Regions from separate parts of the Neorhizobium sp. NCHU2750 genome, predicted to be linked through region 1. Evidence: predicted binding sites of a transcription regulator. Region 1 holds the regulator's gene; each other region holds the start of a gene.

Region 1 (9,929 bases):
GACACGGCCATGCGGACCGGTGCCGGCAACGGCGGAAAGATCGAGACCGGCTTCCTTGGCCAGACGCCTGGCGAGCGGCGAAGAGAAGACCCGCTTGCCATCGGCAACCGGTGCTGGCGTCGACGGTGCAGGAGCAGCATCGGCAACCGGAGCAGCGGCCTTCGGAGCTTCCGCAGCCTTGTCAGTCGGAGCGGCTTCAGCCTTGGCGGCAGGTGCAGAGCCCACGCCGGCAGCCGCAGCAGCAACGTCTTCGCCATCTTCGGCAAGAACCGCGATCAGCGCGTTGACCTTGACGGATTCGCTACCGGCGGGAACCACGATCTTGGCGATCGTGCCCTCGTCGACGGCTTCGACTTCCATCGTCGCCTTGTCGGTTTCGATCTCGGCGATCACGTCGCCGGACTTGACCTTGTCGCCTTCCTTGACCAGCCACTTGGCGAGGTTGCCCTCTTCCATGGTCGGGGAAAGGGCAGGCATGGTGATGTTGATAGGCATCGTATCACCCTTCCCTTACTTGTAGCAGACGGTTTTGACAGCCTGGACGACCTCGCCGACATTCGGCAAAGCCAGCTTTTCGAGATTGGCCGCGTAAGGCATCGGAACGTCCTTGCCCGCGATCGTCAGGATCGGCGCATCGAGATAGTCGAAGGCCTGCTGCATGACGCGGGTGGCGATTTCCGTGCCGACGGACGACTGCGGGAAACCTTCTTCGACGGTGACGAGGCGACCAGTCTTCTTGACCGATTCGATGACGGTCGGCAGATCCATCGGGCGCAGCGTGCGCAGATCGATCAGTTCGACGTCGATGCCGTCCTTGGTCAGTTCCTCGACAGCCTTGACCGCATAGGTCATGCCGATACCCCAGGAAACGATCGTCACGTCCGTACCCTTCTTGTGGATACGGGCCTTGCCGATCGGCAGCACGAAATCATCGAGCTTCGGCACATCGAAATGATGACCGTAGAGGATTTCGTTTTCGAGGAAGATGACCGGGTTCGGATCGCGGATCGCAGCCTTCAGCAGGCCCTTGGCGTCGGCAGCCGTGTAGGGCTGGACAACCTTGAGACCCGGAATATGGCTGTACCATGCGCCGTAATCTTGGCTGTGCTGGGCCGCAACGCGGGCGGCAGCGCCGTTCGGGCCGCGGAACACGATCGGAGCCCCCATCTGGCCACCCGACATGTAGAGCGTCTTGGCGGCCGAGTTGATGATCTGGTCGATCGCCTGCATGGCGAAGTTGAAGGTCATGAACTCGACGATTGGCTTCAGGCCCGACATCGCAGCACCAACGCCGACGCCGGCAAAGCCGTGTTCGGTGATCGGGGTGTCGACGACGCGGCGGGCGCCGAATTCCTGCAGCAGGCCCTGGGTGATCTTGTAGGCACCCTGGTATTCGGCAACTTCCTCGCCCATGACGAAGACGTTTTCGTCGCGGCGCATTTCTTCCGCCATCGCATCGCGCAGCGCATCGCGGACCGTCATGGAAACCATTTCGGTACCGGCCGGAATATCCGGATCGTTGGCGATCTCGACCTTCGGAGCGGCCGGAACCGGAGCCGAGGCAGAAGAAGCTTCGGCAGCAGGCTTTGCCTCTTCGGCAGCAGCCTTCGGCGCTTCGGCAGCGGGAGCCGCCGAGCCGATCGCATCGGCGCTTTCGCCTTCGGCGAGCAGCACAGCGATCTTGGTATTGACCTTGACGTTTTCGGTGCCGGCGGCGACCAGCAGCTTGCCGATCACGCCTTCATCGACGGCTTCCACTTCCATGGTTGCCTTGTCGGTCTCGATCTCGGCAATGACGTCGCCGGACTTGACGGTGTCGCCTTCCTTCTTGACCCATTTGGAAAGCGTGCCTTCTTCCATGGTCGGAGAAAGCGCGGGCATCAGAATATCGATAGGCATAGGTTCTTTCCTCCCCGCGCTTAGAGCAGGATGTCGGTGTAGAGCTCGGATGCATCCGGCTCCGGATCGTTCTGGGCGAAATCGGCGCTATCGGTGACGATGTCGCGGATGTCCTTGTCGATCGCCTTCAGCTCGTCTTCGCTCGCCCAGCCCTTTTCAAGCAGACGGTTGCGGACCTGTTCGATCGGGTCATGCTCGGAGCGCATCTTCTGCACTTCGTCCTTGGAGCGATATTTCGCCGGGTCGGACATCGAGTGGCCGCGGTAACGGTAGGTCAGCATTTCGAGAATGATCGGGCCCTTGCCGGAACGGCAGTGGGCGAGCGCCTCGTCGGCAGCAGCCTTGACGGCGCGCACGTCCATGCCGTCGACCTGGATGCCTGGGATACCGAAGCCGACGCCGCGCATCGAGTAGTTCGACTGCGCCGTTGCACGGGCGGTCGAGGTGCCCATGGCATAACGGTTGTTCTCGACGATATAGATGATCGGCAGTTTCCAGAGAGCAGCCATGTTGAAGCTCTCGTAGACCTGACCCTGGTTGGCAGCACCGTCGCCGAAATAGGCAACCGAGACGCTGTCATTGTTGCGATAGGCATTGGCGAAGGCAAGACCGGTGCCGAGCGACACCTGAGCGCCGACGATGCCGTGGCCACCATAGAAATGCTTCTCCTTGGAGAACATGTGCATCGAGCCGCCCTTGCCCTTCGACAGGCCGCCGCGACGTCCGGTCAGCTCGGCCATGACGCCCCGCGGGCTCATGCCGGTTGCCAGCATGTGGCCATGGTCGCGATAGGCGGTGATGACCTGATCACCTTCCTGCTGCGCCATCTGCATGCCGACGACGACAGCTTCCTGACCGATATAGAGATGGCAGAAACCGCCGATGAAGCCCATGCCGTAAAGCTGGCCGGCCTTCTCTTCGAAGCGACGGATCAGCAGCATCTCGCGATAGGCATGCAGATCTTCGTCCTTGCCGAAGTCCGGCGTATTCTTGCCGGTGAATTCCTTGGGCGCCGATTTGGTGGTGGTTGCCTTGGTAGCAGACTTTGCCGCTGGCTTGCGGCCGGATGCAGACGCGGATTTAGCTTGCGCCATCGATCCCTCCCTATGTGCTGCACAGAAAGAGCGGCACCGACGCGGGCGATCAACGCCCGTCCCGACCCGCTCGGGTTTCGGCAGCTAACATAGGCAAGAATGTCGCGGCCAGCAATGCTATATTTGCATGGCTCGCATGTAAGATAAATAACTGATATATTTCAGAAAAATCAATGTTAACCGAAATTCGGTTAACTCAGAAATAGTTGTTAAATATGACTATTTCATCCGGGCGCGAGACATTTAATTGATAACGCGCAATTTCGTCGAGCATGTCCTTGTCGAGCGAGCCGTCGCTCATCAAGTGCACCTGGCGCTCCAGAGCCTCGCGCTTGGTCGTCAGCTCCGCCAGTTCGGCAGTTCTAGCCAAGCGCTGCTTTTCGAACTGCTCAGTCGCGATCAGGCCCAGATCGCCATGGATCGAATGATAGCCGAAATAGGAGACGAAAGCGACGGTAATGGCAGGCAGGATCAGACGACCGAACTTCCGTTGCCGATGATGCTTTGTCCACATGCCTGTCTACGCCCTGAATTACGCGACGGGGCGCGAGTCGGCCCCTCTGGTGAGTATCTAGGATTCGCAGAACTTGCTTAACCATTCGTTTCCCGCACACGGCTGCGAGACCGTAACAACCATACGGAAACGACAAAGCCCGCGCCGATGACGCGGGCTTTTCGATGATCACTATCGGAACGTAGCCGAGGCTTAGCCCTTGAGGATCGAGCGGCCGGCGTAAATTGCCTGGGGCCCGAGCATTTCCTCGATGCGGATCAGCTGGTTGTACTTGGCCAGACGGTCGGACCGCGACAGCGAGCCGGTCTTGATCTGTCCGCAATTGGTGGCGACGGCGAGATCGGCAATCGTCGAATCTTCCGTTTCGCCCGAGCGGTGCGACATGACGGCGGTATAGGCTGCCTTGTGCGCGGTCTCGACGGCATCGAGCGTTTCCGTCAGCGAGCCGATCTGGTTGACCTTGACGAGGATAGAGTTGGCGACGCCCATCTTGATGCCATCGCGCAGGCGTGCGGAATTGGTGACGAACAGATCGTCGCCGACCAGCTGTACCTTGGAGCCGATCTTGTCGGTCAGGATCTTCCAGCCTTCCCAGTCGTCTTCAGCCATGCCGTCTTCGATCGAGATGATCGGATACTTGGCAGCGAGCTCGGCCAGATATTCGGCCATGGCGCCCGATTCCAGCGTGCGGCCTTCGCCTTCCATGACGTACTTGCCGTCCTTGAAGAATTCCGTCGAGGCGCAGTCGAGGCCGAGATAGACGTCTTCACCCGGCTTGTAGCCGGCCTTTTCGACCGACTTCATGATGAAGTCGAGGGCTTCCGGTGCGCTCTTCAGGCCCGGAGCAAAACCGCCTTCGTCGCCGACATTGGTGTTGTGGCCCTGGGCACCCAGTTCCTTTTTCAGCACGTGGAAGATTTCAGAACCGATCCGCACCGCATCCTTCAGCGTCTCGGCGCCGACCGGCATGATCATGAATTCCTGGAAGTCGATCGGATTGTCGGCATGCGCGCCGCCGTTGATGATGTTCATCATCGGAACCGGCAGGACATGGGCGCCGGCACCGCCAACATAGCGATAGAGGGGCAGACCGGAGGATTCGGCAGCAGCCTTGGCGACTGCAAGCGATACGCCGAGAATGGCGTTAGCGCCGAGCCGCGACTTGTTCGGCGTGCCGTCAAGCGCGATCATCGTCTTGTCGATATGGATCTGGCTTTCGGCATCGAAACCGCCGATGGCGTCGAAGATTTCCGTATTGACCGCTTCCACGGCCTTCTCGACGCCCTTGCCGCCGAAGCGCTTGCCGCCATCGCGCAGTTCGACCGCTTCGTGGGCACCCGTCGAGGCGCCCGACGGAACGGCGGCACGGCCCATCGTGCCGTCTTCCAGATAGACGTCAACTTCGACGGTCGGATTGCCACGGCTATCGAGGATCTCGCGTGCGATGATATCGGTAATAGCAGTCAAGGGTCTCTCCTCAGAGTTATTATCCACGTGGTCATTGAAAATGTCTCACATTCAATGACACGCCAATTACAGTTGAAACGCTTTTCGCGCTTTGACCACGCTCAAGCGCGCCTCAAGTTCAGGCGGCCTTCGCCACCGCATCGAAAGCCAGAAGCTTTTCCAGAAGCCGCGGCATGTCCTTCAGGTGAACCATGTTCGGCCCGTCGGACGGAGCATTGTCCGGATCCTCATGCGTCTCGATGAAGACGCCGGCAACGCCGACGGCGACAGCCGCACGCGCCAGCGTTTCGACGAATTCGCGCTGGCCGCCGCTCGAACCGCCCTGCCCGCCCGGCTGCTGCACCGAATGCGTCGCATCAAAGATGACGGGCGAACCGAGCGACGCCATGATCGGCAGCGAGCGCATGTCGGATACCAGCGTGTTGTAACCGAAGGACGCACCGCGTTCGCACAGCATCACATTCGGATTACCGCTTTCGGTAAACTTCGCCTGCACGTTCTTCATGTCCCAGGGGGCGAGAAACTGGCCCTTCTTGACGTTGATCGCCCGGCCCGTCTTGGCGGCGGCGACCAGCAGGTCCGTCTGGCGCGACAGGAAGGCCGGAATCTGCAGGATGTCGATCGTCGGCGCCACCAGGCCGCACTGTTCTTCCGTGTGGATGTCGCTCAGAACCGGGAAGCCGAATTCCTTCTTCAGGTCGGCAAAGATCTCCATCGCGTTCTCAAGCCCGATGCCGCGCTTGCCCGACAAGGATGTACGGTTCGCCTTGTCATAGGACGACTTGTAGACAAGCCCGATGCCGAGCTTGGCGCAGAGCTCCGTGAGGTTGCCGGCGATCATGAAGGCGTGATCGCGGCTCTCCATCTGGCAGGGGCCCGCAATCAGCGAAAGCTTGCCGGCATTGGAGAACACAACCTTGTTTGCGCCTTCTCCGACCGAAACCTCAGAATTGGGGGACACTGCCATTTTCATTCCTCGAAACCGAAAAACACGCCTTGGCCGGGCGACGGCGACACAAGCACGCGTCCATCCCGGCGGATGAATGCGACGTCATTAGCAGCAAGGGTGATCTCTGTCACGGCCAGATCGGCGGTGCGGAAGATCACCGCCTGCCCGCAAAGCTCAGCCCCATGCAGCTTGGCGGCAGGCCCGAATTCCTGATGCAGCTGATCTGCGTCCACCACCCGGACCCTGGCATTTTCGCCGGCAAACACCAGCCCGGCCTCCCCTTCCTGCGCAGAAACCGACAGGACGGATTGCAACAGCCTGGCGGAATCGCCGGGCACACCTGAGGAAAGCACGACTTCCTTCAGCCCGGTCACCGCATTGGCATGCACCCTCAGGGACCCCATGTCCTGCGGAAAGGAAACGACGCGCTGACAGGCAAAGGCGAAAAATTCGGACGCACCTTCGAGCGCCGCAAAAGCGAGGCGAAAGCGCCCCTCCCGCTCGTCTCCCTCCGGTGACTTAATGATGCGGGCAAATTCCAGCGGCTCGCCCGCCGAAACCCCACCTTCAACAAAACGCTGGTGATCATCGGAAGCGTCGTCACTAGCGACCACGATCGCCGACAGCCCCTGACGCCCACGCTTGCCGCGAAAGGCAATGTCTCGCTCGACAAACACATTGCCGCGCTTGGCAGCGGTGCCCGCCTTGCGCCGGTCCGCAAGCGCGATCGGCTCCAGATAGGTGCCGTCCTCAAGGAAGATACAGGCATTGGCCGTCCCGAACGGATGCACACCATCAGGCGCAACAGTAAAGCCCAGCCCCGACAGCCGCTCGCGCGCCTGGACCAGATTGCCGACCGGCAAAACGAGATGATCGATTTTCTTAGCAGTCACGCATGTCCCCCAGACTCTGATCCGCCGAAAATAAATTGGTCAGTCCGTCGGGGAGCGCAAGTAGCTTTCTGCCGAGAACGTTATCAGCCATCTCGGAAAGTTATCATATTTTCACGAAAATTTAGGGACTTGCGGAACACATATGGAACATATAGTGTTCGTTCTGCATTTGTTTCAAATCTGAAGGTGCATCAAAATGCTGACCCGGAAGCAACAGGAACTTCTTTTGTTCATTCATGAACGCATGAAGGAGTCCGGCGTTCCACCTTCTTTCGATGAAATGAAGGATGCACTCGATCTCGCATCGAAGTCGGGCATCCACCGCCTGATCACCGCTTTGGAAGAGCGCGGCTTCATCCGAAGGCTGCCGAACCGGGCCCGTGCGCTCGAAGTCATCAAGCTGCCGGAGGCCTATGTGCCGACGCTGCAGCCGAAGCGCGGATTTTCGCCGAGCGTCATCGAGGGCAGCCTCGGCAAGAAACCGCCGGCACCTGCCGCACCCGCGGCCCCGGCCAATGACAGCGCCTCGGCGAGCGTCCCCGTGATGGGCCGCATCGCCGCCGGCGTGCCGATCTCGGCCATCCAGAACAACACCCACGACATTTCCGTTCCGGTCGAAATGCTCGGCGCCGGTGAGCATTATGCGCTCGAGGTCAAGGGCGATTCGATGATCGAGGCCGGCATCCTCGATGGCGATACCGTCATCATCCGCAACGGCAGCACCGCCAATCCCGGCGATATCATCGTTGCCCTTGTCGATGACGAGGAAGCAACGCTGAAGCGTTTCCGCCGCAAGGGTGGATCGATCGCGCTTGAAGCTGCTAATCCCGCCTATGAAACCCGCATCTTCCCGCCTGACCGGGTCAAGGTGCAGGGCAAGCTGGTCGGCCTCATTCGCCGCTATCATTGAAATCAGCAGGATCGGCAAAGCCTTGCTGGTCCTGAAAATCGCCTCCCGCGCCCATGGCGGAAACGTCGACGGACAGGTCGTCTTCGATTGAACTGTTTTGTGAAGGCCTGACCAGCCATGGCGGTAGCGACGCATCATAGATGCCGCGATGCCAGTCATATTGGCGATGAACGGTCCATGGCCGGGCAGAGGCGCTCATTGCCGTTTCGATGATCCATTCGTCGGCGATCGGCGACCCGGCAAAGTCGATCTCGACCGCACCCGTATTGCGTAACGTCCTGCCGCTGAGCAATGGCGTCCCCGAGCGGCACTCGTCGAACCGAGCGCGCGGCGCAACGACGAGCCCCGCGACATCACAGGCCACACCGGTGAAGCGGCTATCCTCGATGACGACGACGATGACACCATCCGGAGACATGATCGCACACCAAGCTTTCGGCTGACATTCGAAGCGGTCCGCGCTCGTGACCTCCATGCGATCCCGCGCACGCTCGATGACGGCTTTCGGCAGGCGGGCAGCGCCAGTTTTCGCCCTGTTCTGCGAAAGGCCTTTGGGGACCTCCTTCGGCATATCCTTATCGCGCCACTCGTCGCGAATGATCGGCGCTTCCGGGTCGGGCAGCCGTCGTGCGCGGCGCCATTGTCCATAGATGAAATCCGGCACCTTCGCCCGGTTGACCGCAATACCGCCCTCCCTGCGAAGTCCCACCAGCGTGCCGTCTTCGGCAATCAGCAGGCTGGACGGCGGTTCCGGCCATGGCTGCAGGAAGAGCCAGAGGGCGACCGCAATCAGCGGCAGGCCGAGATATCTGAGCCGGGTGCGCAACAGCGTCAGAAGCAGCAGGCCTGAAGCGCCGAAGAGCAGAAACGAGGAATGTTGCTGCCCGACGGTAAAGTCGCCTCCCCAGCCCGCTACATGCCTGGCGATGACGATCACCCAGTCCAGGCTTTTGGCCATGACAAAGATGAAGGGCGCATCAAGGCCGAACGGCATCAGTAGCATGGCGATGAGCCCTGCCGGCATGACCAAAAAACTGATGATCGGCATGGAGGCGAGATTGGCCGCAAGCCCATAGGTCGCGATCCGATGAAAATGCTCCACAGAGAACATCGTCGTCGCGAGACTGCCGATCAGCGACGTCATGATGATGCCGGCGACAAACTTCCAGCCTCCGACAAGCCATGTCACTGAAGGGTGATGAAGGGGTAGCGGTTCGCGTGGCCGCCGCTCGGCTCGCCTTGTCCAGGCAGCATAGCCCGCCACCAGCGCGGCAGTGGCGGCAAACGACATCTGGAAGCTCGGGCCGAGCACTTCCGATGGCGTCCAGACGAGAATAATGATGGCCGACAGCGCCACATTGCGCAGGCTGATCGACGGCCGGTCGAGCAGCACGGCGATCAGGATGACGGCCATCATGATATAGGCGCGCTGTGCCGAGACCCCGAAGCCGGAAATCAGGTAATAGGCCGTCACCATGGCAAGCGCCCCGGCCGCTGCGATCTTCTTGACCGGCCAGGCCTGAGCAAAGCCGGGAAACAGCGCCAGCGCCGTGCGCAGTCCGATGAAGAAGATGCCGGCTGCCAGCGCCATGTTGAGCCCGGATATCGCAACGATATGGGCAAGCCCCGCGACCCGCAGCGCTTCCACCGTCTCTTCCGAGATCGCCCGCCGCTCGTCGGTGATGATGGCGGCGGCAAAGGCTCCCGCATCGCCGGGAACGAGCCCCCTGATCCGGTTGCCGATCTGCGCACGCAGATCGAACAGCCACCGCTCCACGGCATAGGACCAGTTGCCGGGATCGACAGACGCCTCGATCTGATGCGGCGCTGCGTAGAAATAGCCAACTGCGCCGATCCCGTCGAAATAGGATGAGAAGGCAAAGTCGTGCAATCCGGGCAACGCAGGCCCCGCAGGCGGCGACAGTCGCGCGCGGCCGGCGATCACCGCGCCATTGTCGAACCGCCCGCCCCTGCCGCTCGCCATCAGCAGCACCTGCCCCGGCGGGCGTCTGATCTCGGGATCGGCTGTCGAGATGATCCTGACGACATAGCGCACCCGACCGGCTCCGGACATTTCACTGCGCTCGACCATGCCGACAATATCGCTGGTGACGGCCGTATCGAGAATGACCGTCGCGCGCCGCCATGTCTCCATCTGCGCCAGCATCATGCCGAGGCTGACGAGGGCGGCGGCCAGCAGGAC
Region 2 (9,929 bases), 700 kb from region 1:
CCCGGACGACCATGTCCTCGGCACCGGCCTCCGTGGCAAGCAGGATCGGCAGGAAACGGGTCCGCTCCAGCGAGCGAAGCTGCGAGCAGAGGCGCAGCGGATCGTAATCCTCGAAATTGGCATTGACGATGACGAGATCCCAGGCGCTCTCGGCAGCCTCGAAAAGCGCCGCCTGCGGATCGGAAATGGCGACGACATTGCAGATGGGCTTCAGCGCCTTGATGATGCGTTCCTGCGAGCTTGCCCGCCCGTCGACGAGCAGAACCTGGCCGCTGTCGTCGCGGCCGTCGACGCTCTTCAGCATGTCTTCCAGCACAAGGCTATGGGCAGTATCGGCGCGAATGCGCAATTCGTCGCTCAGCGCCTTCAGCCGCACGAGGCTGCGTACCCGCGAGATCAGCTGGATGTCATTGACGGGCTTGGTCAGAAAATCATCGGCACCGGCCTTGAGGCCGCGGACGCGGTCGGACGGCTGGTCGAGGGCGGTGACCATGACGACCGGGATATGGGCGGTCTTCGGATTGGCCTTCAGCCGCTCGCAGACTTCGAAACCATCGATGCCGGGCATCATGATGTCGAGCAGGATCAGATCCACATGGGTGCTGTCGCAGATCGCCAGCGCCTTGTAGCCGTCATCGGCGGTCAGCACGTCGAAATATTCAGCCAGAAGCCGCGCTTCCAGGAGCTTCACATTCGCCGGGATGTCGTCGACCACCAATATCCGTGCTGTCATGCCCGTGTTCCCCGCTTCATGCGTCGCCCAGATAGGTCTTGATCGTCTCGATGAATTTCGGCACGGAGATCGGTTTCGACACATAGGCCTCGCAACCGCCCTGGCGGATGCGTTCCTCGTCGCCCTTCATCGCAAAGGCGGTGACCGCGATGACCGGGATGATGTGCAGCTCGTCGTCTTCCTTCAGCCATTTGGTGACTTCCAGGCCGGAGACTTCCGGAAGCTGGATATCCATCAGGATGAGGTCCGGCCGGTGCTTGCGGGCCAGATCCAGCGCTTCCATGCCGTTGCGCGTCTGGATCGTGTCGTAGCCCGACGCCTCGATCAGATCGCGGAAGAGCTTCATGTTCAGCTCGTTGTCTTCGACAATCATGACCCGTTTGGGCATTGCGATCCGTTCCTTAAATCGCGCCTTCAAAAGCGTATCTTCGATATATAAGCTCCATCAGGGTCGATTCCGCGGAGCCTGCTCCGATCACGCTAAGGCCATTTGGTTGAAAAGAGGTAACTCCGCGACAATGCCACCGAAAGCATCTCAAAATCTGTCTGCGGCGAAAGGCGCCGAGGAGACTGCCGCAACCGTACTCGGCTGGCTGGCCGGCGAGCCGGATATGCTCCAGCGCTTCCTGTCGCTTTCCGGCGTCGCTCCGGAGCAAATCCGCACAGCGATCGGCGATCCGGGTTTTCTCGCCGGCATGATCGACTTCGTGATGGGGCACGAGCCGACGCTGCTCGCCTTCTGCGAGGCAACGGGAACGAAGCCTGAGGCGGTGGTGGCGGCGGCGCAATATTATTCGGGGCCTTATTTCGGGCCGGGTGATTACTGAGATGAGCGAGATCCTCGACCTTTCCCATGTCCGGCTGACGGACAGGCCGCTCGTCGTTTGCGACGTGGACGACGTGGTCCTGAACTTCTTCGTACCCTTCGAAGACTATCTGCGCGAGGGCGGGCTTGAACTCCTGCCCCGCTCCTTCCGCCTGACCGGCAATATCGTCTCGGCCGGTACGCAGGACGCTATCGAGGAGGTTGCAGTCAAGCAATTGATCGGCCGGTTCTTCGAACTGCAGGATACATGGCAGACACCGTTCGATCTGGCGCTCGATACGCTTAATGCGCTCCATGCCGAGGCGGACGTGCTTTTCCTCACCGCCATGCCGCCCCGCTACCGCGATATCCGCCGCAAGCTTCTCGACCGCCTCGGCTTCGACTTTCCGCTGGTGGCAACCGAGGAACCGAAAGGCCCCGTCATGCACCGCATCCACGGCGGACGCGGGCTGCCGTCCGCCTTCATTGACGACATGGCGCACAATCTCCACTCGGTCCGCGACCATGTGGATGGCTGCCTTGTGCTGCACATGATGCCGGATTCGCCGCTGCATCTGCTTGCCCCAAAACCCGACGAAGGCATCGTGAGAGCGATGGACTGGGTGCAAGCCGGCGAGTTGATCCGCGCGCATATTTCCCGCGCTGCCTGACACCTGCTCCACGATGGCGGCGGATACCCGCGTAGGGTGATGCCACAGCCATGCACTGCACGGCGAATACCGCCCAGCAGCCCACGCCATCCTCGTCGTCAACAACCCCATCGCTCCCCGCCCCGTCGTGCCCCTTGAGCATCGCGAGATTAGTGCCTATGGTGCAAATGTTCAATCTTTGTTCCGGGCCAGATCGCTTCTACACATGACGACGCCGACCGACCCTCTGTCCGGCCCGATGACCGGATTCTGTCGCGACTGCCTTGCCGAGCAGAAGGCCGAAACACGCCGTTGCCGGGCCTGCGGTTCGCCGCGGCTGGTCTATCACCGCGAACTCTACGACCTGACGCTGGCGCATATCGATTGCGACGCCTTCTATGCGACGATCGAGAAGCGGGACAATCCGGAGCTTGCCGACAAGCCGGTGATCATCGGCGGCGGCAAGCGCGGCGTCGTGTCGACCGCCTGCTATATCGCGCGCATCAGCGGCGTGCGCTCGGCCATGCCGATGTTCAAGGCGCTGGAACTCTGCCCCGACGCGGTGGTAATCCCGCCGAACATGGAAAAATATGTCAGCGTCGGCCGGCAGGTCAGGCAGATGATGATGGACCTGACGCCGCTGGTGCAGCCGCTTTCGATCGACGAGGCCTTTCTGGAACTGGCCGGGACCGAGCGGCTGCATCGCGACCCGCCGGCCCGCATTCTGGCGAAGCTTGCCAAGCGGGTGGAAAGCGAGATCGGCATTTCGATTTCCGTCGGGCTTTCATACTGCAAGTTCCTCGCCAAGGTGGCGTCCGACCTTGAGAAGCCACGCGGCTTTTCCGTCATCGGCGAGGCGGAAGCGCGGGATTTTCTGGCGCCCCGGCCCGTCACCACCATCTGGGGTGTCGGCCGCGCCTTCAACAGCACGCTCGAGGCAGACGGGATCCGCACGATCGGCCAGCTTCAAGGGATGGAGGAAGGCGAGCTGATGCGCCGCTACGGCTCTATGGGCCAGAGGCTCTACCGGCTGGCGCGCGGCATGGACGAGCGCGAGGTGCATCCCAACGACCCGGCCAAGAGCGTCTCGGCCGAGACGACCTTCTTCGACGATATTTCCCGGCATGACGATCTGGTGCCGATCCTTCGCCGCCTTTCGGAAAAGGTGTCGGCGCGGCTGAAGAAGCACGGCGTTGCCGGCCATACCGTCGTGCTCAAGATGAAGACGGCCGATTTCAAGAGCCGCACGCGCAACAAACGGCTGGAAGACCCGACACAGCTGACCGACCGGATTTTTCGCACTGGCCTGTCGCTGATGGAGAAGGAAACGGACGGCACGAAATTCCGCCTTCTCGGTATCGGCGTGACCGATCTCTGCGACCCGCAGCTTGCCGATCCGCCGGATCTCGTCGACCAGCAGGCGGGGCGCCGGGCGGCGGCGGAGGCGGCGATGGACAGGCTGCGCGACAAGTTCGGAACGGCCGCCGTCGAGACCGGCTTTACATTCGGCGACAAGCGTCGGTGAGCGCCTGACAAATCGTTAGGACATGGCCCTATCGAAGGGAACCTGCGCGCCGGGCCGGCGTTGAAAGCGTTGACGGGCGGGATTGCGGATGGTGACGCATGCCGCTTAGCGAACCTGACAGGAGGAGATCATGGTAAGCGGTCAGTTGAAAGCCCTGCTCGGCGTGCTCGCCGTTGCCGGCTACCAGAACAGGGACAAGATTGCAGATTTTCTGCGCGGCATTCAGAGCCCGCAGCCGCAAGGATCTGGTGCCACGCCTGAGACCACTGAGGCGCGGTCCGGCGGCCTCGGTGATATTCTGGGGAGCCTGACCGGCGGACCGGGCGGTGGAGGCGGTTCCAGCAGTGGCGCGGGCGGCGGCCTCGGTGGGCTTCTGGGAGGTCTCGGAGGTTTGACGAGCGGCGGGATCCTGAGCGGTGGGCTCGGCGACCTCCTCGATACGTTCCAGCAGAACGGCCATGGCGACAAGGCCAAATCCTGGGTGGAGCCCGGCGCCAATGCAGAGATCGCCCCCGACCAGCTTTCCCAGGCGATCGGACCGGGGGTTCTGGAGGAGCTTGCGGAAAAGACCGGGCTTTCCACCGAGGAGATCCTTGCGCGCCTGAGCCGTGACCTGCCGAAGGCGGTGGATGACCTGACGCCCGATGGCAGGCTGCCTGCTGGCTAGGGCTGGCGCTAGGGTTAGGGCGGCCCTCGCATAACCGGTAAAAAGGCTGAGGCAGACCAGATCGCGCAGATGACGCGGCCAGCCGGTTCGTGAACGATCACCACGTTTCTGCCCGGGCAGTCTCCTGCCCGGCGCTTGCCGTGATGTCTGATCGGTCGCGACGTCAGCCTCTCCGCTGCAACAGTGCGCAAGGTTTTGCCCTGTGCCGCGGCATTTGCTTGACAATCATCAACAGAGAGAGTGCCTTTACGGGGCGGCGTCCTGCGCTGCGGAACCTACGAGCAGCAGCAGTTTCAACCGGCAATGCGGAGGGGATGATGTTTCGCGATCTCAACGGCTATTATTCCGGCCCGGAGAAGCCAGAACGACCGCGTAACAAGCTCACGCCGAGACAGGAAAAAATTCTCCTGTCGGTTCTCATCTTCAACATCATTGCGCTGGTTGTCGCGCCGATCGGCGGGGTGTCGATCATCGAACTCTTTTTCGCAAGATAACGCGCAGCGCCTGTGCCTGTGCCTGTGTCTGTGTCTGTGTCTGTGTCTGTGTCTGTGTCTGTGTCTGTGTCTGGAACGGCCCCAGGCGTGGCATAGGCGGTCAAGATTTTTTGGCGACCACGGACAAAATGTGGCCGAAAGCGGCGCCAGAATCGCGCAAACGTGATGTTTTGACACGATACCGCCACTTTTCAGAAAATTTTCATTAAGTTCGACGCGCTAATGTGACGACCATTGTAATGCGTAAGAGGTCCTCATGTTGCGTGGCATCGTTTTCAGCCTCGGGCTCCTGTCCGGCACCATTCTTTCCCAGTCTGCTTTTGCCGAAGCCGCAACCCTTGAGATCGTCGTCTCGAAGAACCAGCAGTCGATGACGGTCTATGACGGCGACAAGGTCGTGATGAAGACGCGTGTCTCGAGCGGCAAGGCCGGGCACGAGACGCCGAGCGGCATCTTCTCGGTGCTGGAGAAGGCAAAATATCACGAATCCAACATCTATTCGAACGCGCCCATGCCGTTCATGCAGCGCCTGACATGGTCGGGGATTGCGCTTCACGAGGGGCATGTGCCGAACTATCCCGCCTCGCATGGCTGCGTGCGCATTCCGTCCGGTACGGCCAAGGCGCTCTACGACATGACCGATCGCGGCGTGCATGTGGTCATTTCCGATGAACCGGTGGTTCCCGTCAGGATCGACGACGTCAACCTGTTTACACCGCTGAAGCCGATGCCCTCCTCACCGCTGCTGCCCGACGCCGACCTTAGGCCGACGGCGATGAAGAAGGCCGCCGACGGTTCCTACAAGGTCGCCTCTGCCGGTACCGATCCGGTCACCACCGGCTCGGTACAGCCGGCAGCCGAGCAGAACGATGGCGCGCCTCTGCGCATCCTCATCCATCGCCGCGGCCCGCGCGAGACGATGCTCGACGTGCAGGGCATGCTGACCGATCTTGGATTCGATGCCGGCGAGGTGGACGGCATTGCCGGCCCGACGACCCGCGAGGCGATTGCCGCCTACAAGCGCTGGAAGAACATGCCGGCCAACGGCCCGCTGCTCGGCAAGGATTTCCTCGCCGCTCTCTATCATTCCGCGGGCAAGACCGATGTGCCGAACGGCCAGCTTCTGGTGCGCCGGGATTTCGAGCCGCTGTTTGAGGCGCCGGTCGAGATCAAGGACCCCGAACAGGCGCTCGGCACGCATTTCTTCACCGCCGACCATGTCGACCGCAATGCCGAGACGGCAGAATGGCATGGGCTGACCCTGAAGAACGAGATGACCGACGACGAGATGAAGCAGCTCGGCATCGACAAGCCCGCAGATGACAGCGCGCCGAATGCCGCGGCAGCCGCGCTCGACCGGATCGACATCCCGAAGGATCTGCGCGACAGGATCGGCGAACTGATGGCTAACGGCACGTCGTTGACGATCACCGACCAGGGGCTCGGGCCGGAGACCGGCAAGGGCACCGACTTCGTGACGCTGACGCATTCGCAGACCAATCTGGCCGTTGCCGAGGCTGACGACAACAGCCAGCCGAAGCCCGCCCGGCGCTCCAAGAGCTCCTATGCAAGCGGCGTCGGTCTCTATTGACCAGCAGTCTTCTTGGACAGTCGAGCACCCGAGGCGCTGAACGTCCATGCCGAGCAGCATCTGCCACAGCCAGAGCGGCCGGGAGATGCAATCCTCTTGACGGCGGGCAGCCGATCCCCCCGGGAATTAGACTAAGGTTGCATATTGCTACCTTGTCAGTGCCACACTGCAACCATCTTCCCCCCTTAAGGCCCGTTGCATGGAAGTACCCCCGATGCCCGTGTCCCCCGCGGGCGACGCTTCCATCAGTGTTGGACGGTTATGTGTTGGTTCTCTTCCATGACCGTCCTCCGGGGAGGAGACGGCCGAACCCCATTCCCTCTCTGATCTGTGAAAATACGCCTCGGATGTGATCCACGCTCCTTTTTTTGCCAAAATTGCATTGAATTTGTCGAATGAGGCGTCCTTTCCCCGTGGGACGCCTGAATGACATTTTTACAAGGGGGTTCTCTGCTCCGGCCGTGCCATCTCGGCTTCGGTCTGCGAGGGTATCCTTGCGCGAATTCATGCCTGTACAAAAACTTAGCTTTTTCCGTTTAACAATCATTGCGTGTATCAAGGGGTTTACACAGGACATGATGACAGCGATGGATCGATGAACGGCGCCGCTTTCTTCCTGGGGGTGAATTTCGTTGTCGCGCTGTGTTTCAGCGCCGTCTTTACCGTCGTGGCGAGGCGCAGCCGGTCACGCCGGGCGGCGCTCTGGCTCGCATCCGGCTTCGGTGTCGCCTCTCTGTCTGCGATATGCGAACTGCTGGTCGCCTATGCCGGCATGCCCAAGCCTTTCGCGCTCGGCGCCTTTGCCTCAGTGCTTGCCGGCATGGTGCTGATATGGATCGGCGTCGGCGAACTCTATGGTCACCCTCCCAGACGCTGGATCGCCATCGTCTATACCGTCGCAAGCGTTGCTTTGAGCTACGCCATTTACGACCTGCCACGCGGTACGCCGCTGCAGGCCTTCTGCTACCAGAGCCCGTTTGCCATCGTCCTTCTGGCCAGTGCCTACAGCGTGCTTTCATCCCGCGGCCGCAAGGCGATTGACCACTTTCTCGGGCTGCTTCTGCTTTTGACCGGGCTGCATTTTTTCATAAAGGCGGGGCTGGCGGTCTATGTCGGCGCAGGCACGACCGCCACGGACTATATCCACACCAACTATGCGCTGATCTCGCAAAGCGCCACCGCCATCCTCATCGTCGCCGTCGGGCTGACCCTGCTTGCCACGCTGGTGCTGGAGATCATGGCCGACCAGCGCAGCGAGTCGGAGAAGGACATTCTTTCCGCACTTGCCAACCGGCGCGGCTTCGAGCGGCAGGTCCAGTCGCTGCTTGCGCATGCGCCGAACGGACAGCACGCCGTCATCCTCTGCGATCTCGATCACTTCAAGCGCATCAACGACACCTATGGCCATCATGTCGGCGATCTGGTGATACAGGGATTTGGCAGGCTGATGAACAGCAGTGCGCCGAAGAGCGCCGCACTCGGCCGGATCGGCGGCGAGGAATTCGCGATCTTCCTTCCCGATACGGATCTGCGCTCCGCCGCCCTTCTGGCGCATACGCTGCGCGGCGCGACGATGACCCTGCCCGGCCTGCCGGACAATCTGAATGTCACCGCAAGCTTCGGCGTCTCATCCTTCACATCCCTGTCGCAATTGCCGGAGGCCTACCGGCAGGCAGACATGGCGCTCTATACCGCCAAGAATGCCGGCCGCAACCAGGTCAAGGAAGCCATCGGCGCCTGAGCCGGCTTCGGTGTCCCGACACGGCAGTTAGTCATCGAACAACTTCGACCGGCCCGCGGATCCCGGGCCGGCTATCTCACCGTATCATGCCCGGCACTGACCTGTCCGCAATCGGCGGGCGCAGGTCACACAAGCTCGACGTCGAGTACGCCGGGTGCCGCCTTCAGGGCGGCTGCCATTTCCGGTGAAAGGCGGTAGCGCTCGGTCAGTTCCACCTCGATCTCGCGCCGGCCGTCCTCCTTGATGACGATGAAGGAGACGAGGCCCTCGCCTCTCGCATTGAGATGGCGCGCGACGGTTTTGAGCGGCCCGGAATCGCGCACGAAGACGCGCAGCGCCTTCTGCATGCGCACCGACTGCTCTTCCAGCGACTGGGCAGTCTGGATGCGCAGACCGATGCCTTCCGGCCGTTCATCGGCCTGGACGGTGATGACCAGCGATTTTCCGGGCTCCAGAAGATCGCGATACTGGGCCAGCGCCTCGGAAAACAATACAGCCTCGAATTGCCCGGACGAATCCGAGAACGTGATGATGCCCATCTTGTTGCCGGTCTTGGTCTTGCGCTCCTGGCGACCGGTGACGGTGCCGGCCAAACGCCCGGCGGTGGCTCCCTGACGCACGGCTGCGGCAAAATCGGCAAAGGTCTGAACGCGCAGCTTGGCAAGCACATCCTTGTAGGTATCGAGCGGATGGGCCGACAGATAGAAGCCGAGAACCTGATATTCGCGCATCAGCATTTCCGACGGCATCCACGGATTGAATGTCGGCAGGATGAGCTTTTCCGGCCCGCTCGAGGCAGATGAACCGAAGAAATCGGACTGGCCGGAGACGCGCTCTTCCTGGGCGCGCTGGGCATAGCCGATCACCCGGTCGAGGCCGGCAATCAGCTGGGCGCGGTCATGGCCGAAACAGTCGAAGGCGCCGGCGGAGATCAGGCTTTCCAGCACACGGCGGTTGATCTGCTTGGGATCGACGCGCATGCAGAAATCCTCGATGCCGGCAAAGGGCTTGTCGCCGCGCACCTCGGTAATATGCTCGACGGCCGATTCACCAACGCCCTTGATGGCCGCAAGCGCATAATAGATCTTCGCTTCGCCGGTCTCGAAATGGCGGAACGAGGTCTGCACCGAAGGCGGAATGACCTTGATGCCGAGGCGCCCGGCATCCTCGCGGAAATCGTTGAGCTTTTCCGAATTGGCCATATCGTAGGTCATGGTCGCGGCGAGGAACTCGACCGGATAATGCGCCTTCATATAGGCCGTCTGGTAGGAGACGATGGCGTAGGCTGCGGCGTGCGACTTGTTGAAGCCGTAGTTTGCGAATTTGGCCAGAAGCTCGAAGATGTTCTTCGCCTGCGGCTTGGAGACGCCGTTCTTGACGGCACCATCGACGAAGCGCTCGCTCTGCTTGTCCATCTCCTCCTTGATCTTCTTACCCATGGCGCGACGCAGAAGGTCTGCCTCGCCGAGCGAATAGCCCGACAGGACCTGGGCGATCTGCATCACCTGTTCCTGATAGACGATAACGCCCTGGGTTTCCTTGAGCAGATAGTCGATCGAGGGATGGACCGATTCGATCTCCTCCTCGCCATGCTTGCGGGCATTGTAGGTCGGGATGTTTTCCATCGGACCCGGGCGATAGAGCGCCACGAGCGCGATGATATCCTCGATACAGTCGGGCCGCATGCCGATCAGTGCCTTGCGCATGCCGGCACTTTCCACCT
Region 3 (9,929 bases), 250 kb from region 1:
GCCTTGCCATCTTCGGACACGCCGATCAGCGTGACGACGCCCGAACCGAGCGACGCCTTGCCTTCATCGGCCAGGCCCTTCAGGTCCTTGGCATCGATGCCGGGCAGCGCACGGCCCATGAACTTGACGCCGGCCACATCGCGAATGTCGGTGGCTGTACCGCCCTGACCGCCACCCATGGCGAGACGGCGCTTGGCATCGGCGAGTTCCTTCTCGAGCTTGCGGCGCTCGTCGAGCAGCGCTTCGACGCGGGAGACGACATCGACGGGCTGTACCTTCAGCGCACCGGCGAGGGTCTTGACGCGATCATCCTGCTCGGAGAGGTAGGCACGGGCAGCCTCGCCGGTGACGGCTTCGAGGCGACGCACGCCTGCGCCCACTGCGCTTTCCGACAGGACCCGGACAAGACCGATATCACCGGTCGCAGACACGTGGGTGCCGCCGCAGAGTTCGATCGAATAGGGCCTGCCGGCCTTTTCGCCGTCGATCGCGGTGCCCATCGACACGACGCGAACTTCATCGCCATATTTTTCACCGAACAGCGCCATGGCCCCTTCGGCGATCGCATCATCGACGCTCATCAACCGGGTGGTGACCTTGGCATTCTGCAGGATAATGGCATTGGCCATGTCCTCGACGCGCTGCAGTTCTTCCGCCGTCATCGGCTTCGGATGCGAGACGTCGAAACGCAGGCGTTCAGGCGCGACCAGCGAACCCTTCTGGGCCACGTGGGTGCCGAGCACTTCGCGCATCGCCTCATGCAGCAGGTGGGTCGCCGAGTGGTTCGAGCGCAGGCGCGAGCGGCGTGCATGGTCGACCGTCAGGATAACCGCATCACCGACCTTGAGGCCGCCTTCGCTGACCTTGGCGACGTGAACGAACAGGCCCTCGCCCTTCTTCTGGGTATCGGTAACCGAGACCTTGGCATTGTCCGTGGCGATCACGCCGGTATCGCCCATCTGGCCGCCGGATTCGCCGTAGAACGGCGTCTGGTTGACGACGATCTGGACTTCGTCGCCGGCTGCGGCGCTATCGACCGCCTTGCCGTCCTTGACGATCGCCTGGACGACGCCTTCGGCCTTTTCCGTGTCGTAGCCGAGGAATTCGCTGGCGCCGAACTTTTCCTTGAGTTCGAACCAGATCGTTTCCGTCGCCTTGTCGCCGGAACCGGCCCAATGCGAACGGGCTTCGGCCTTCTGGCGCTCCATGGCGTCGGTGAAGCCGGCGATATCGACGCCGATTTCGCGAGCGCGCAGCGCATCCTGGGTCAGGTCGAGCGGGAAGCCATAGGTGTCGTAAAGCTTGAAGGCGGTCTCGCCATCCAGCATGTCACCCTTGGAGAGATCCGTCGTGGCATCCGAAAGCAGGGTCAGGCCGCGCTCCAGCGTCTTGCGGAAACGGGTCTCTTCGAGCTTCAGCGTTTCCGAGGTCAATGCCTCGGCACGCACCAGTTCAGGATAGGCACGGCCCATCTCCTGGATGAGCGTCGGCAGCAGCTTGTACATGACCGGCTCCTTCGCACCCAGGAGTTGCGCATGGCGCATGGCGCGGCGCATGATGCGGCGAAGCACGTAACCACGGCCTTCATTCGACGGCAGGACACCATCGGCGATCAGGAAGGCAGACGAACGCAGATGGTCTGCGATGACGCGGTGGCTGGCGCTGCCTTCGGCTTTGACGCCCATCGTATCCTCGATGGCGCCGATCAGGGTGCGGAACAGGTCTGTATCGAAGACGCTCTGCTTGCCCTGCAGCACGCAGGCCATGCGCTCGAGGCCCATGCCGGTATCGATCGACGGACGCGGCAGGAGCGAACGCTCGCCGGGTGCCGTCTGTTCGAACTGCATGAAGACGAGGTTCCAGAATTCGAGGAAGCGGTCGCCATCCTCTTCCGGCGAGCCCGGAGGGCCGCCCCAAACGTTCTCGCCCTGGTCGATGAAGATTTCCGAGCAGGGACCGCAGGGGCCGGTATCGCCCATCTGCCAGAAATTGTCAGAGGTCGGGATGCGGATGATCTTGTCGTCGGAGAAGCCGGCGATCTTCTTCCACAGCGTCGCGGCTTCCTCATCCTCGGAATAGACGGTGACGAGAAGACGGTTCTTCGGCAGGTCGAAGCCTTCGGTGACGAGCTTCCAGGCAAGCTCGATCGACTGTTCCTTGAAATAATCGCCGAAGGAGAAGTTGCCGAGCATCTCGAAGAAGGTGAGATGGCGGGCCGTATAGCCGACATTGTCGAGGTCGTTATGCTTGCCGCCGGCGCGCACGCATTTCTGCGAGGTGGTGGCGGTCGTGTAGCTGCGCTTTTCAAGGCCGGTGAAGACGTTCTTGAACTGCACCATGCCGGCATTGGTGAACATCAGGGTCGGGTCGTTACGGGGGACGAGCGGGCTCGAATCCACAACCTCGTGGCCATTCTTCTTGAAGTAGTCGAGGAAGGTCGACCGGATGTCATTCACGCCGCTCATGCTACGCCCTTTTCAACCGCCGCTGCGGTACCAGTATTTGAAGTCCAGAGGCTTGTATCGCCGACATTCCCGACTGTCCAGCCGAACAGAAAACCGGCCGCACATCTTTCGATGGCGACCGGCAAGCATAGGCGGCAATGAAACCCTTTGAAGGCTTCCCGAGTGCGGCGGAACCGCCCATGTCCAATTTACGATTACATGTCTCCGGCGTCATCGCCGTCATTGGCATCCGGGCCGCCATTCTGCAGGAAGCGGTCGGCGATCAGGCCGGCATTCTGCCGCAGCGACATCTCGATCTCGCGGGCGACTTCCGGATTGTCGCGCAGGAAGGTCTTTGCATTCTCCCTACCCTGGCCGAGGCGCTGGCTGTTATAGGAGAACCATGCACCCGACTTCTCGACGATGCCGGCCTTGACGCCCAGATCGACGAGTTCGCCGGTCTTCGAGACGCCTTCGCCATACATGATGTCGAATTCGACCTGCTTGAAGGGAGGCGCCATCTTGTTCTTGACGACCTTGACGCGGGTCTGATTGCCGACGACCTCCTCGCGCTCCTTGACCTGGCCAATACGGCGGATATCGAGACGGACGGAGGCATAGAATTTCAGCGCGTTGCCACCGGTCGTGGTTTCCGGCGAACCGAACATGACGCCGATCTTCATGCGGATCTGGTTGATGAAGATGACCATGCAGTTCGACTTGGAGATCGAGGCGGTCAGCTTGCGCAGCGCCTGGCTCATCAGGCGGGCCTGAAGGCCGGGAAGGCTGTCACCCATCTCGCCCTCGATTTCAGCGCGCGGGGTCAGGGCCGCGACCGAATCGACGACGAGAACGTCGACGGCGCCGGAGCGGACCAGCGTGTCGGTGATTTCGAGTGCCTGCTCGCCCGTGTCGGGCTGCGAGATCAGAAGGTTCTGCAGGTCGACGCCGAGCTTGCGGGCATAGACCGGATCGAGCGCATGTTCCGCGTCGACGAAGGCGCAGATGCCGCCCTTCTTCTGGGCCTCAGCAATGGTCTGCAGCGCAAGGGTCGTCTTACCCGAGCTTTCCGGACCATAGATTTCGATGATGCGACCCTTGGGAAGGCCACCAATGCCGAGCGCAATATCCAGGCTGAGAGAGCCGGTCGAAACCGTCTCGATCTCGATCACCTGTTCGTTCTGTCCGAGCTTCATGATCGAGCCCTTCCCGAAGGAACGTTCGATCTGTGAGAGTGCTGCTTCGAGCGCCTTGCTCTTGTCCACGCCTTTTTCCTCTACGAGCCGCAATGTGTTCTGTGCCATGAGATCCCACCTTTAGGTTATTGCCGCCGCGCAAGCAATGAAGCAGCCGATGGGATATTCGTACTCATTTTGTTCTCATTTTGCAAGCGCCATTCAAGTCCTTGCATAAAAAACGTTATTCGCTCTGCGTTCCAGTAATGTTCACGTCTGCAAGAGCTGTGGAAACATCGATTGAAATCAAAGATTTCGCGGCGGGCGAGCCGCCGGCGACTTCATGGTGCCAGACCGGCCTACCCTATTCCGAATCGAGCATTTCGCGCACGGCGACGGCCAGCTGCTTCAGCGAGAACGGCTTCGGCAGGAAGCCGAACTTGGCATCGGCAGGCAGGTTGCGGGCGAAAGCATCCTCGGCATAGCCGGAGACGAAGATGAACTTCAGGTCCGGATAGGACTTGCGCAGTTCCGCCAGAAGCGTCGGCCCGTCCATTTCGGGCATGACGACGTCGGAGACGACGATATCCACCTTGCCTTCGAGTTCGTCCATGATGTCGAGTGCTTCCGTGCCGGAGCCCGCCTCGTGAACGGTATAGCCGCGTGTTTCCAGCATGCGCTTGCCGCCGCGACGAACCGCCTCCTCGTCTTCGACCAGAAGCACGACGGCAGACTTTCCAGTGAGGTCGACCGGCTCGGATTCGGTCGCAGCGGCAGCAAGCACCAACGGCTTTGCCGCGCCATCGGCGCCGGCTTCCGTGCCAGCCGCCGCAGCGGTGACCGGCTGAATTTCCTGGATATAGCGCGGCAGGAAGATGCGGAAGCTGGTGCCGCGACCGATTTCCGATTCCGGGTAGATGTAGCCGCCCGACTGCTTGACGATGCCATAGACCATGGACAGGCCAAGCCCGGTGCCCTTGCCGACTTCCTTGGTGGTGAAGAAGGGTTCGAAGATCTTGTCCATGATCTCCGGCGGGATGCCGGTCCCGTTGTCGGAGACCTCGACCATGACGAAATCTTCGGAAGGAAGATCGGCCTGCTGGAAGCCGGCCGCTTCCTGTGCCGAGACATTGCGGGTCCTGATCTGGATCAGGCCGCCCTTCGGCATGGCATCGCGGGCATTGACGCAGAGATTGATCAGCACCTGCTCGAATTGCGACAGGTCGGTGCGCACCGTCCACAGATCACGGCCGTAATCGACGTCGAGCTTGACATTGGTGCCGGAAATCAGCCGGTCGACCAGCATGCGCAGGTCGCCGACGACATCGGTCAGGTTGAGGACGGCAGGCCGCATCGTCTGCTTGCGCGAGAAGGCCAGCAACTGGCGCACCAGAACCGCGGCGCGGTTGGCATTGCGCTTGATCTCCATCAGGTCGGCAAAGCTCGCGTCGGAGGGGCGCGCCTGCAGAAGGAGGTGATCGGACGACAACAGGATTGCGGTCAGCACATTGTTGAAATCGTGGGCAATACCGCCCGCCAGCGTGCCCACGGCGTTGAGCTTCTGGGTCTGCGCCATCTGCGTCTCGAGCGCCTTCTGCTCGGTCGTCTCGACGGCATAGACGATCGCGACCTCTTCCGGCGCCTCGTCGCCCTCGTCGATGACGGCGTTAACGTAGAAACGGACATAGCGATTTTCGTCGGCCGGATGGCGGCTCTCGATCGGGGCGATATCGCCCTGCCTATCCTTGGCGGCGGCGAGTGCCTCCATCATCGAGGCGGCAGAGGCCTCATGGACGATCCGCTCCAGCTGGGCGCCTCCGGCCTCTACTTCATCGCGAGAGACGACGCCAGAAAACAGCCGAATGAACGGTGCGTTGATGCGCAGGATCTTGCCATTGCCGTCCACCGAGGCGATCGCCATCGGCGTGTTGTTGAAGAAGCGGGTAAACCGCATGGCCGAAGCGGACTGATCGTCCTCGGCGCCCTTGGTGCGCATCAGAACGACGGTACGGCTTTCGCCCGGCGCGCCGTCGCGGGTGGCGCTGACGCTGTGAACGAGCCTTGCGGGCACACTCTGGCCATTGGTGCGGCGAAGGTCCAGTTCCAGCGTTTCGGTGCGGCGCAGGCCGGGAGCCGGCAGAACGGATTGAATAAGTGCCATGCCCTCGCCCGCCACGAGATCGGACACCGTCATGGATTGCGGGGTAAATTTGGTAAGGTCGAGGCCCAGCCATTCGGCGAGCGTCGCGTTCATGTAGAAGATCTCGCCCTTGCGGCCAGCGGAGAAGAAGCCGACCGGCGCATGGTCGAGATAGTCGATGGCGTTCTGCAATTCGCGGAAAAAGCGCTCCTGATCGTCGCGCTCAGAGGTGATATCGGTAATTTCCCAGATGTCCTGTGCATCACGACCGGCAGCCCCGAGTATCCTCGCCTTCAGCCTGTACCAATGTGCATCGGAACCGTTGCCTGCTGTCCGCCCGAGAGGCTGCAGCAGGCGGAACTCTTCGTGGCCTTCCTTGCCTTCGCGCAGGGCGGCCGTCAGCCTGTAGAGAGCTTCGGTCGATTCGCGCGTCTTCGACAGAAGCGCTTCGAGCGACTGGACGTTGCGACCGCTCGATGCGCCGGTCATCCGGCCGTAGGCGGCATTGGCATAGACGACCCGGCCCTTGGCGTCGGTCACCACGATGCCATCGGGATGGCTTGCCAGGAAATTGCGGGCAAGTTCGTCGGATCGCGATTGCGGCATGACTTCCACAAGGCCGATCAGCGAGGAGACGATGAAGAATATCCCGACCATTGCCAGGATGCCCAGAAGGCCGAGCACGACCTCATTGTCGAGCGCCTGCTGAAATACCACGAATGCGATGGCGACACCCAGCAACACGACGGCCAGGAGAATGATCCGCAGCAGTGTTCCGCCGCGGGCCCCGCGATTGACCAGGGGCGCTTCGTCGTTGCCGGCCTTCGGCGAACTCGTCATCAATACCTCACGTTCCGTGGCGCATCCGTTCGCGCCGCGAACGGCCACATCCGGCGTCCGCGACTCTCTCTTAGCAATTTGAAGATGAAGCAAAAAGCTCCATAAGACCACAAAAGGCGAGACAGTCCGCAGAGCCGCCCTATTTGAGATGCAGACGAGACACATTTTAGCGTTGACGGATGGCCGCGAGCCTTGCCTCGCCCCGGAAAAAATAGTCTGTTCAGCGGGATAACACGCATCAGGAGTGACGAGAGATGTTGGCAGACGTAATGGGCGACTATGGCAGCCGGCTCGTCGTGGCGGTGATCGGGGTCGGCTTCGCTCTCCTTTGCCTCGTCGGAATCCTGTGGATAGTGCGCGGCCGCCGCGGTCCGTCGCCCTTCGTGCGCGGCGGCCGCAATCGCCAGCCGCGCCTGCAGGTGCTCGATGCCGCCGCAGTCGACACGCGCAGGCGACTGGTTCTGGTGCGACGAGACGATGTCGAGCATCTGATCATGATCGGCGGGCCGACCGATATCGTCGTCGAAAGCCGGATTACCAGCGCTTCGAAAAGCACCGAGGAACGCCTGCCGGAGCCTGCGCCGATACAGGCCCTGCCCGCCGCAGCCGCGCCGCGTGCCATTGCTGCGGATAGCCAAAGGCCTGTTCCGCCCGTGCCGCCGCGCCCGGAGCCTGTGCGTGAGCCTGCCATTCGCGATCCGCGGCTGGATGCCCGTACGGTCGCACCGCCTGTGCCTGCCGTCGCCCCGTCCCGTGTCGAGCCTTCTGTCGCCGCTCCAGTGGTCGACTCCAGGGATGCGGTATCTTCGACAACTCCCGTATCGCGTGCCGAGCCCGTCGCCAGGCAGCCTCTGATCGACGATGCCGCCCGACTGCTCGACAGTGAGCGTGATCGCGTGTTTGCCGAGCGGCCAGCGCCGCAGCCGGCACCCGTAGCGCGCCCTGCCCCTGCGGCGGCACTCAACGTGTCGTCGCCGGTATCTGCGGCAGGCGACAGGGCGACGTCGCCGCTCGGAAGCGATTTCGAAAAGATCCTCGAGCAGGAGATGGAAAACAACATGGCGGCGCGCGATGCCGCGGCTGCCCGCGCGAGCCGCCCCGCCCTGCCGGGCGCAACAGACGCCGGGATGCCCGTCGGTTCAGCCGGGGCGCCGGCTGCGGCGGCCGCACCGAAAAACGACCCGACACTGCAGTCCGAGGTCGCTCGCATCTTTGGCGAAATGTCAGCCAGCCGCGACAAGTAGCGGGCCAGGTGAGCGAGCGATCCTTCAGGATCGCCGACGCCTCTTTATCGTCAGTTCCGACATGTCCCCGTATCCTGCCTTGCCTCGGCGCGTGCGCTTCCCCTCGGACCGCGCCTTTCTACCAGACAACATCGTTCCTGAAGGGGGCTCCGAACAAGGCTTTGGCGCGCAAACATGCCAAAAGAAAAGGCACGGCTTTGACGCCGTGCCTTTTCTTTTTTTCAGTATTGAGGCTGCCGCCCGAGCATTACTCGTCGCGATAGACCTTTTCCCGTCGCTCGTGACGCTCCTGCGCCTCGATCGACAGGGTTGCGATGGGACGCGCGTCAAGCCGCTTCAAGCCGATCGGCTCGCCGGTTTCCTCACAGAAGCCATAGGTCCCGTCCTCGATCCGCTGAAGCGCGGCGTCGATCTTGGAAATGAGCTTGCGCTGACGGTCGCGGGCGCGCAATTCGATTGCACGGTCGGTTTCCGAAGAGGCGCGGTCTGCAAGGTCCGGATGGTTGGCGCTTTCCTCCGCGAGATGGTCGAGTGTTTCCCTCGCCTCCCGGAGGATGTCATTCTTCCAAGCAATCAGCTTTGCCCTGAAATAGGCCTTCTGATTGGCATTCATGAACTCGTCGTTTTCCGACAGAACATAATTACTAAGATCGATCTTCTCACTCAACGCGATTCTCCTGAAGAACATCTCTTGCGGCCCCTATACTCCATTAACCAGTCCTCATTCAAGCCTTTCGCCCAGATTTGCAGCAGTTTTAAAACTGTCACAAAAATCAGCTAAGTGGCTAATTTTTATGCTTTTCCGATCGAGACATGGATAGCCGGCTTCCGAAATGCGATTCAGGCTCGCATCGACCGCAGTTGACCGCGAACCCCAAGCAACGCTAGGTCTTTTACTCGGCATTGCACTTTGTGAGACAAAGATGATCGAGCCTGAACCATTCCGTATCTACCTGATGCGCCACGCACAGGCTGCCTCTGCAGCGCAGGGCGGGCGCGACTTCGACCGAGAGCTGGACGGAACCGGCTACGCCCAGGCGGAAATCGTTGCCGACAAGGCGGCCGACCTGCGCTACGTCCCCGACTGCATCATCAGCTCGACGGCGATGCGCTGTCGTCAGACAGCTGAAATCGTCCGCCGAAGGCTCGGCGAGACGCTGGAAGTGCAATTCATCGACGAACTCTATAACGGCACACCGGAAATCTACGCGACGGTGATTTCCGGCCAGCGCCCTGCCCGGTCGGTCCTACTGATCGGTCACAATCCGTCGATCGATCAGTTGCTGGAGGGGCTGATCGGCGGCGGCGCGCGGCGTTCGGCCATGCCGGGTGGCTATCCGACTGCTGCCATGACCATTCTCGATTACGTCCAGACACCGACCTCCGAAAACAACTGGGCGCTGATCGATCTCCTGAAGTCCTGATCACGACGTTGCGAGCCGGCGAGCCCTGCCTATATAGGGTGAAACATCACTCGGGATCCCGCCTTGGCGCCTTCGCTGACCAGCCTTACTGACGATGCACTGATCGCATTAGACAATCTCGCGGACCGTGCGTCCGGCCTCGTCAACCCGACGATCCGTCTCGGGGTGACCGGGTTGTCGCGCGCCGGCAAGACGGTGCTGATCTCGTCCATCGTGCACAATCTCTTGAATGGCGGACGCCTGCCCCTCGTGGAGGCGCTGCGATCCGGGCGGGTATCGAAGGTCAGGCTTGAGGAACAGCCGGACGATGCGGTGCCTCGCTTCCAATACGAGGACCATATCGACGCCCTGGTGCGAGAGCGGATCTGGCCGGATTCAACCCGCGCCGTCTCAGAACTGAGGCTGACCATAGACTACCAGAGCGCCAGCGGCTGGAACCGGCTGTTTTCGCCGGGCCGGTTGTCGCTCGACATCGTCGACTATCCGGGAGAATGGCTTCTGGACCTGCCGCTGCTCAGCCAGGATTACCGGCAGTTCAGCCAGGCTACCGTCGAGCTGGCCGGCACAGGCATCCGCCGGGAGCTGGCGCGCGACTGGCTGTCGTTCGCCGCGACGACAGACATGGATGGGCCTGCCGACGAGATGACGGCACGGCGGCTCTT

What was found. Region 1 encodes LexA, which represses DNA repair genes until DNA is damaged. Its sites were predicted from a motif close to TGTTCNNNNTGTGTTCNG; they were not measured.
Region 2: a site for LexA is predicted at 2,378-2,395, ahead of NCHU2750_RS06550 (DNA polymerase IV). Genes of this name have one in related genera too.
Region 3: a site for LexA is predicted at 3,808-3,825, ahead of recA (recombinase RecA). Genes of this name have one in related genera too.

The regions. Positions count from the first base shown of each region.
Region 1 is NZ_CP030827.1:2,046,477-2,056,405, forward strand. Features, by position in the region: gene NCHU2750_RS10075 (pyruvate dehydrogenase complex dihydrolipoamide acetyltransferase) at 1-495, opposite strand, end outside; gene NCHU2750_RS10080 (pyruvate dehydrogenase complex E1 component subunit beta) at 511-1,899, opposite strand; gene pdhA (pyruvate dehydrogenase (acetyl-transferring) E1 component subunit alpha) at 1,920-2,993, opposite strand; gene NCHU2750_RS10090 (FtsB family cell division protein) at 3,190-3,507, opposite strand; gene eno (phosphopyruvate hydratase) at 3,700-4,974, opposite strand; gene kdsA (3-deoxy-8-phosphooctulonate synthase) at 5,093-5,941, opposite strand; gene NCHU2750_RS10105 (VOC family protein) at 5,944-6,816, opposite strand; gene lexA (transcriptional repressor LexA) at 7,013-7,726, shown strand; gene NCHU2750_RS10115 (ComEC/Rec2 family competence protein) at 7,707-9,929, opposite strand, start outside.
Region 2 is NZ_CP030827.1:1,343,373-1,353,301, reverse strand. Features, by position in the region: gene NCHU2750_RS06570 (PleD family two-component system response regulator) at 1-733, opposite strand, end outside; gene NCHU2750_RS06565 (response regulator) at 750-1,121, opposite strand; gene NCHU2750_RS06560 (DUF3572 domain-containing protein) at 1,252-1,560, shown strand; gene NCHU2750_RS06555 (hypothetical protein) at 1,562-2,209, shown strand; gene NCHU2750_RS06550 (DNA polymerase IV) at 2,415-3,713, shown strand; gene NCHU2750_RS06545 (YidB family protein) at 3,844-4,380, shown strand; gene NCHU2750_RS30385 (hypothetical protein) at 4,599-4,874, shown strand; gene NCHU2750_RS06540 (L,D-transpeptidase family protein) at 5,131-6,465, shown strand; gene NCHU2750_RS06535 (GGDEF domain-containing protein) at 7,061-8,206, shown strand; gene dnaE (DNA polymerase III subunit alpha) at 8,332-9,929, opposite strand, start outside.
Region 3 is NZ_CP030827.1:1,794,237-1,804,165, reverse strand. Features, by position in the region: gene alaS (alanine--tRNA ligase) at 1-2,465, opposite strand, end outside; gene recA (recombinase RecA) at 2,660-3,748, opposite strand; gene cckA (cell cycle histidine kinase CckA) at 3,984-6,599, opposite strand; gene NCHU2750_RS08825 (flagellar biosynthetic protein FliO) at 6,854-7,843, shown strand; gene dksA (RNA polymerase-binding protein DksA) at 8,091-8,510, opposite strand; gene NCHU2750_RS08815 (SixA phosphatase family protein) at 8,767-9,267, shown strand; gene NCHU2750_RS08810 (YcjX family GTP-binding protein) at 9,331-9,929, shown strand, end outside.